Regions from separate parts of the Streptomyces sp. NPDC099050 genome, predicted to be linked through region 1. Evidence: riboswitches for the same ligand, from Rfam matches in the RefSeq annotation. Region 1 holds a riboswitch; the other holds the start of a gene.
The links. Region 1 has a riboswitch for glycine ahead of gcvT (glycine cleavage system aminomethyltransferase GcvT). Riboswitches for the same ligand answer to the same signal wherever they lie in the genome.
Positions count from the first base shown of each region.

Region 2: linked by a shared signal. The riboswitch ahead of gcvP (aminomethyl-transferring glycine dehydrogenase) and the one ahead of gcvT (glycine cleavage system aminomethyltransferase GcvT) in region 1 are both predicted to bind glycine.

Region 1 is NZ_JBIWAE010000007.1:195,964-199,707, reverse strand. Features, by position in the region: gene glyA (serine hydroxymethyltransferase) at 1-310, opposite strand, end outside; gene gcvH (glycine cleavage system protein GcvH) at 325-705, opposite strand; gene gcvT (glycine cleavage system aminomethyltransferase GcvT) at 809-1,933, opposite strand; glycine riboswitch at 2,118-2,221, opposite strand; gene ACIQV3_RS14720 (AAA family ATPase) at 2,424-3,101, shown strand; gene ACIQV3_RS14715 (enhanced serine sensitivity protein SseB C-terminal domain-containing protein) at 3,267-3,744, shown strand, end outside.
Region 2 is NZ_JBIWAE010000004.1:450,613-454,356, reverse strand. Features, by position in the region: gene ACIQV3_RS10105 (DNA polymerase IV) at 1-1,030, shown strand, start outside; gene ACIQV3_RS10100 (PRC-barrel domain-containing protein) at 1,504-1,869, opposite strand; glycine riboswitch at 1,990-2,088, shown strand; gene gcvP (aminomethyl-transferring glycine dehydrogenase) at 2,288-3,744, shown strand, end outside.

The sequences.
Region 1 (3,744 bases):
CCGCGTTGGCCTGCGCGCCCGAGTGGGGCTGCACGTTCGCGGCCTCGGCGCCGAAGAGCGCCTTGATGCGGTCGATCGCGATCTGCTCGACCACGTCGACGTGCTCACAACCGCCGTAGTAGCGGCGGCCGGGGTAACCCTCGGCGTACTTGTTGGTCAGGACCGAGCCCTGGGCCTCCATGACGGCGACCGGAGCGAAGTTCTCCGACGCGATCATTTCCAGGGTGGACTGCTGGCGCACGAGTTCGGCGTCGACGGCGGCGGCGACGTCCGGGTCGAGCTCGTGGAGGGGAGTGTTCAGTACAGACATCAGGGTTCCCTGGGTCAGTTGCCGGCGGTGAGCTTGGCGTACTCGTCGACGGAGAGCAGGTCGGCCGGCTCCTCCGTGACGCGCACCTTGAAGAGCCAGCCGCCCTCGAACGGAGCCGAGTTCACCAGGGCCGGGTCGTCGATGACGTCCTGGTTGGACTCGACGATCTCGCCGGTGACGGGGGAGTACAGGTCGCTGACCGACTTGGTCGACTCCAGCTCGCCGCAGGTCTCGCCCGCGGTCACCGTGGCGCCTACCTCGGGGAGATCGGCGTAGACGACGTCACCGAGCGCGTTGGCCGCGAACTCCGTGATGCCGACCGTCGAGACGCCGTCGACGGCGTCCGACAGCCACTCGTGCTCCTTGCTGAAACGCAGCTGCTGGGGGTTGCTCATGACCTGATTCTCCTGGATGCGGGGGAGTGGATACGAACGGTGGTCCTGCGGACCGGCGCGACGCGCCGTCCTGCGGTGCGACGCGGTGCGGTGGGGTGCGGGGCTACTTCTGCCGCTTGTAGAACGGCAGGGCCACGACCTCGTACGCCTCATGCGTACCGCGAATGTCCACGCCGACGCCGGAGGTGCCGGGCGCGGCGTGCGCCGCGTCGACGTACGCCATCGCGATCGGCTTGCCCAGCGTCGGGGACGGGGCGCCCGAGGTGACCTCGCCGACGACCTGGCCGTCGAAGGTCACGGAGAAGCCCGCGCGCGGTACGCGGCGGCCCTCGGCGATCAGGCCGACCAGCTTGCGGGGCGCCTTGGAGGCGGCGCGCTCGGCGGCGGCCTCCAGGGCGGCGCGGCCGACGAAGTCGCCCTCCTTCTCGAACTTCACGACCCGGCCCAGACCCGCGTCGAACGGGGTCAGGGAGGTGGTCAGCTCGTGCCCGTACAGCGGCATGCCCGCTTCCAGGCGCAGCGTGTCGCGGCAGGACAGGCCGGCCGGGACCAGGCCGACGCCCTCGCCCGCCTTGGTCAGCGCCTGCCACAGCTCCACGGCGTGCTCGGGCGAGACGAACAGCTCGAAGCCGTCCTCGCCGGTGTAGCCGGTACGGGCGATCAGCGCGGGCACCCCGGCGACCGTGCCGGGCAGACCGGCGTAGTACTTCAGCCCGTCCAGGTCGGCGTCGGTGAGGGAGGCGAGGATGCCCGGGGACTCCGGACCCTGCACCGCGAGCAGCGCGTACGCGTCGCGGTCGTCGCGGACCTCGGCGTCGAAGCCGGCGGCGCGCTCGGTGATCGCGTCCAGGACGACCTGGGCGTTGGAGGCGTTCGCGACGACCAGATACTCGGGGGCCGCGGTCTCGCCCAGGCGGTAGACGATCAGGTCGTCCAGGATCCCGCCGTCTTCCCGGCAGATGTGCGTGTAGCGGGCGCGGCCGACGCCGACGGTGGAGATGTTGCCGACCAGGGCGTAGTCCAGGACCTTGACGGCCTCGGGGCCGGTCAGGGTGATCTCGCCCATGTGGGAGAGGTCGAAGAGGCCGGCCCTGGTGCGGACGGCGTTGTGCTCGTCGCGCTCGCTCCCGTACCGCAGGGGCATGTCCCAGCCCGCGAAGTCGGTCATGGTCGCACCGAGGGAACGGTGCAGCGCATCGAGGGCGGTCAGGCGGGGGGCAGTGCTCATGGGTGTGGCTCCCGGGTCCCAGGGCATGACATGACGAGGAGGAGTTCCTCCCCATCTGTCATCGGAACCTGAGAGGTTCGCCGAGAGTTCCCCGCTTCCAGGGGAAGGCCATCGACTTGCACCTTGGGTGGAACCGTCGCCGGGGCCCTCACGGGCGGTGGCGCGGCTCGCTTTTCAGATCTGCCTCATCCACGCGGTACGGGGCCTGAGAGATTCAAGGGAGGTACTTGCTCCTTCGGCGCCCGGGCACCGCCTTGCGGCGTGCCGGGACTCTCCCGCGCGGATTCAAGCGGCCGGTATGCAGTTAGGTGTCCAGATGGCGCACATCATTGCACGGTGTGCGGCCGAATGGGGGAGGGGGGCCGCAAGCGGAGCGGAACCGGAGCGGAACGGGCGCGGAAGCGGAGCGGAACCGGACACCCCGGATTACCGTCTCTTTACACTCAGGGGGAACGGGTCCAGGTGACCCGGCGCGGGGGAGGCGAGCACTGTGCGGAGATTCGGAGTACTGGCGGCGACGAACACCGGCGCCGTCGAGGGTGCGGTCGGCGGCGTGCCGTCGCAGCGCGGCCTCGTACGGGACCCGGTGGCGGCCGGGGAGCCCGGCGCGGTACGGGACCTGCGCGGGGCCGAGGGCCCGCGGCGGCTCCGCTTCGCCGACGGCGACGTCGTGGTGGTCTCCGGGCTGCCCGGCGGAGGCAAGAGCACCCTGATCAAGCGGGCCGCCGAGGGCGGCGGCATCGACTCCCAGGACGCCCGCGAGCGGTGGGAGCGCCGGATGCCGGCCGCCCTGCCCTATGCGGTGTACCGGCCGGCGGTCCGGATCGCGCACTACTGGGGCTTGTGGCGGGTGCTCCGCTCCGGGGCCCCGGCCGTGGTCCACGACTGCGGTACGCAGAGCTGGGTCCGGGCGCTGCTGGCCTCGGCGGCCCGGCGGCGCGGCCGCGCGCTGCACATGGTGCTGCTGGACACCACCCCCGAGGAGGCCCGGGCCGGGCAGGCGGCGCGGGGCCGGGGGGTGTCGGCGTACGCCTTCGCCCGGCACCGCGGCGCGGTGGCCCGGCTGCTGCGCGAGGCCGAGGAGGGCCGCCCGCCGGCCGGCTGCGCCTCGGTGACCCTGCTGGACCGCCCGGCGGCGTCGCGGCTGACGTCGATCGGCTTCCGCTAGCGGAAGCCGGGCGGGGCGGCGCGAGGAGTCGTAGGGGCTGCGTACGGCCGGCCGCGCGGGCGGCCCCCGGCGGGGGTGCCGCGGGCGCCCGTTAATCTCGGGGATCCCGGGAATCTCGGCTCGAGAACCACGGGTGGAGACCAAGGCGAGCGAGCGGAGACGTACATGTGGCCGGGTAACGAGCTGGAGCAGGTGCTCGGGGCGGCGCTCGGACAGGCGGAGGCCGGGGGGCGGATCCTGGAGGTCCTCGGGCGGAGCGACCTGTGGATCCCGCTGCCCGGCGGCGTGAACAGCCTGAGCCTGCCCACCATGGACATCGACGGCGCCGCGTACGTGCCCGTCTACAGCTCCGAGGAGCAGTTCCGCGCCTGCGCCGGGCCCGGCATGGACTTCGCCGTCGCCCCCGCCACGGAGTTCGCCCGCGGCCTGCCCCCGCAGCTCGGCATCGCGGTCAACCCCGAGGGATCCGTCGGGGTGCCACTGCCCCCACCGGCCGTCGCGGAGCTCTGCCGCGCCGGCCGCGGCCCGCTCGACGGCCCGGCCACCGGTGGCCGGGTCCGGCTCTACGAGCCGGACTGGCAGGAGGACCCGGTCGCGTTCCTGGCCGCCGCCGCGGAGGAGTTCCGCGCCACCGGAGTCGTCG
Region 2 (3,744 bases), on a different contig from region 1:
GCTGGGCGTGGACGAGCGGCCGGTGGTCGCCGAGCGCGACGCGAAGTCCGTCTCGGTGGAGGACACCTTCGACGTGGACCTGCACGACCGCGTGCGGATCCGGGGTGAGGTGCAGCGGCTCGCGGACCGGTGCGTGGAGAGGCTGCGGGGGTCGGGACACTCGGGGCGGACCATCGTGCTCAAGGTCCGGCGGTACGACTTCTCCACGCTGACCCGCTCGGAGACCCTGCGGGGGCCCACGGACGACCCCGTGGTGGTGCGGGAGGCCGCCGGGCGGCTGCTGGAGGCGGTGGACACCACGGGCGGGGTGCGGCTGCTGGGGGTGGGGGTGACGGGACTGGCGGACTACACGCAGGAGGACCTGTTCGCCTTCGCCGATGCGATGGCTGCGCGGGCTGGGGTGGGGGCGGGGCCGGCTGCGGAGTCGGGGCCGGGGCGTGGCGACGGGGCTGCGCCGGCCCGTGGGGGTGCGGGTGCCGGTGCCGGCCCTGACGAGGGGCAGGAGGCCTCTGCTCGAGACGGGGGCCCGGGGGAGGGCGCCGGGCCGGGGCCTGGGCCCGGGTCGGGTGTGGGTGAGGGTGAGGGTGCTGGGCCGGGGGAGCGTCAGGGGGCCGGGGAAGGTCCGGGTGTGGATGCCGGCGTCGGGGCGGATCAGGGCGTTCGGCAGGGTCAGGGGCCTCGGGAAGGGCTGCCCGAGAGCGCTGGGGAGGGACAGGGCGCCGGATCGGTGCGGGACGCGGGGCCAGGACAGGGTGAGGCCGCTGAGCGGGGGGCGGGTGGCGAACCTGGGCCGGCAGAGCGGCGGTGGGCGGCCGGGGGCGATGTGCGGCATGCGGTGTACGGGCCGGGGTGGGTGCAGGGCAGTGGGGTCGGGCGGGTGACCGTACGGTTCGAGCAGCCGGGATCCCGGCCGGGGCGGGTCCGCACGTTCTTGGTGGATGATCCGGAGCTGGAGCCGTCCGACCCGATGCCGCTGGTCGGGGACCAGGTTTTGGGGGTCGGGGGCTCGACGGCCGCGGAGCGAGCCTGAGGGGTCGTGCCGGTCGGCTGTGCCGGTGTGCGTGGCCGTGCCTGGCCGGTGCCGCCGGTGCCCGCCGTTGGCTGCTCCCGCTGCGGGGTGGGAGGGGCCGGGCCCTGCGGGGCTGTCCCCTACCCGCCCTTCCGCCGTTCCCCGGGCTCCGCCCGGACCCCTTGGCGCGTGCGGCGCTGTTGCCGGGGGCCAAGTCCCCGGGGCCCCGTGCCCGGACCCGTTGGTGGGTGCCCCCCGTGCCCGGACCCGTTGGTGGGTGCCCCCTGCGCCCCCACCCGTTGGTGGGTGCCCCCTGCGCCCGGACCCGTTGGTGGGTGCCCCCTGCGCCCACACCCGTTCGTGCGTGCGGCGCCGTTGCCTGGGGCAAGCTTCCGGACCTCGGCGCCCGGACCCCCTTGGTGTGTGCGGCGCCGTTCCCGGACCCCGGCGCCCGGACCCCCGCTCCTCGAACGCCGGAGGGGCTGGATTTGGGGTCAGGGGGTGTCGGGGGGCGTGTGGCCGAAGTCGTGGTGGAAGTCTGAGGGGAGGGCGAGGTCCAGGCCGTAGTGGTGGTAGAGCTGCAGCTCCTGTTCGGGGGAGAGGTGGCGGCCGACGCCGAAGTCGGGGGCGTCCCTGATGAGGGAGCGTTCGAAGGGCACGTGCAGGGTGTCGCCCACCATCTCGCTGGGCTCCAGCGGGACGAAGGCGTCCCGGCTGAAGAGGCCGGTGCGTACGGCGGCCCATTCGGGTACGCCGGTGGCATCGTCGAGGTAGACCTCGTCGACGGTGCCGATCTTGGTGCCATTGCGGTCGAACGCCTTGCGGCCGATCAGGCTGCGGGGATCGATGTCGGTCTGCACGGGCCGGTCCCTCCATTTGGGCGCAACTCATCCGTAATGACTACAAAAGTGCATTTCCGGAGAGCGGGCCACTCGAAGGGAGGCGTCCACATCCTCGCTGGTAGGCTGGGTGGCGGCTGTTGACCCTGTGCGGGAGAGTCCTCCGAGTGAGTGAGACGGAGGCGCCGAAGGAGCAAATCCTCCCCGGAATCTCTCAGGCATACGTACCGCACGTGGTGAGGCCACTCTGGAAAGCAGGTTGCGGGTACCGGGCGCGCAGTGCCGGTCCCTCTCCTCACCGACGGTGAAAGCCGGACCCCGTGGGCGATCCCCGCGTGGCCCGGTGAAGCTCTCAGGTTGTGATGACAGAGGGGGAGGCCGTCCGGGTGCCCGCGCCGTGGTGCCCCTCGCAGGTCGTACGACCAGGAGGCCTCCGTACATGACCGCCAACCGCATTCCGCTCTCCCAGCTGGAGCGAGGCATCCCCTTCGAGCAGCGCCACATCGGCCCGGATGCCGAGGCGCAGGCGAAGATGCTCGCCCACGTGGGCTACGGCTCGCTGGACGAGCTCACCGCAGCCGCGGTGCCGGATGTGATCAAGACCACCGCCGCGCTGAACCTGCCCGAGGCGCGGACCGAGGCCGAGGTGCTCGCCGAGCTGCGTGAGCTCGCCGACCGCAACCAGGTCCTGTCCTCGATGATCGGGCTGGGTTACTACGGCACCTTCACGCCGCCGGTGATCCTGCGCAACGTCATGGAGAACCCGGCCTGGTACACGGCGTACACGCCGTACCAGCCGGAGATCTCCCAGGGCCGCCTCGAAGCCCTGCTGAACTTCCAGACCGTCGTCGCCGAGCTGACCGGTCTGCCGACCTCCGGCGCCTCCCTGCTCGACGAGGGCACGGCGGCCGCCGAGGCCATGACCCTGGCCCGCCGCGTGGGCAAGGCCAAGGGCAACGTCTTCCTCGTCGACGCCGACGCGCTGCCGCAGACCATCGCGGTGATCCAGACCCGTGCCGAGCCGATCGGCATCGAGGTAGTCGTCGCCGACCTGAGCGAGGGGATTCCGGCCGAGATCGTCGAGCGCGGCGTCTACGGCGTGCTGCTCCAGTACCCCGGTGCCTCCGGCGCCGTGCGGGAGATCAAGCCGGTCATCGAGCAGGCGCACGGGCTCGGCGCCATCGTCGCGGTCTCCGCCGACCTGCTCGCCCTGACGCTGCTGACCTCCCCGGGCGAACTGGGCGCCGACATCGCCGTCGGCACCACCCAGCGCTTCGGCGTCCCGATGGGCTTCGGCGGACCGCACGCCGGCTACATGGCCGTCCAGGCCAAGCACGCCCGCTCGCTGCCCGGCCGCCTCGTCGGCGTCTCCGTGGACGCGGACGGCAACAAGGCCTACCGCCTGGCGCTGCAGACCCGTGAGCAGCACATCCGCCGCGAGAAGGCCACCAGCAACATCTGCACCGCGCAGGTGCTCCTCGCCGTCATGGCCGGCATGTACGCCGTCTACCACGGTCCGGACGGGCTGCGGACGATCGCCCGCCGCACCCACCGGTACGCCGCCCTGCTCGCCGCCGGTCTGACGGCCGGCGGGGTCGAGCTGGTGCACGGCTCGTACTTCGACACCCTCACCGTCCGGGTTCCGGGCCGGGCCGCCGAGGTGGTGGCCGCCGCCCGCGAGGGTGGCGTCAACCTCTTCCAGGTCGATGCCGACCTCGTGTCCATGGCCTGTGACGAGACGACCCTGCGCGCCGACGTCGAGGCCGTCTGGGCCGCCTTCGGTGTCACCGCTGACATCGAGGCGCTCGACGGGAGCGCCGCCGACGCGCTTCCCGAGGGGCTGCTGCGCTCGGACGCGTACCTGACCCACCCGGTCTTCCAGCAGCACCGCTCCGA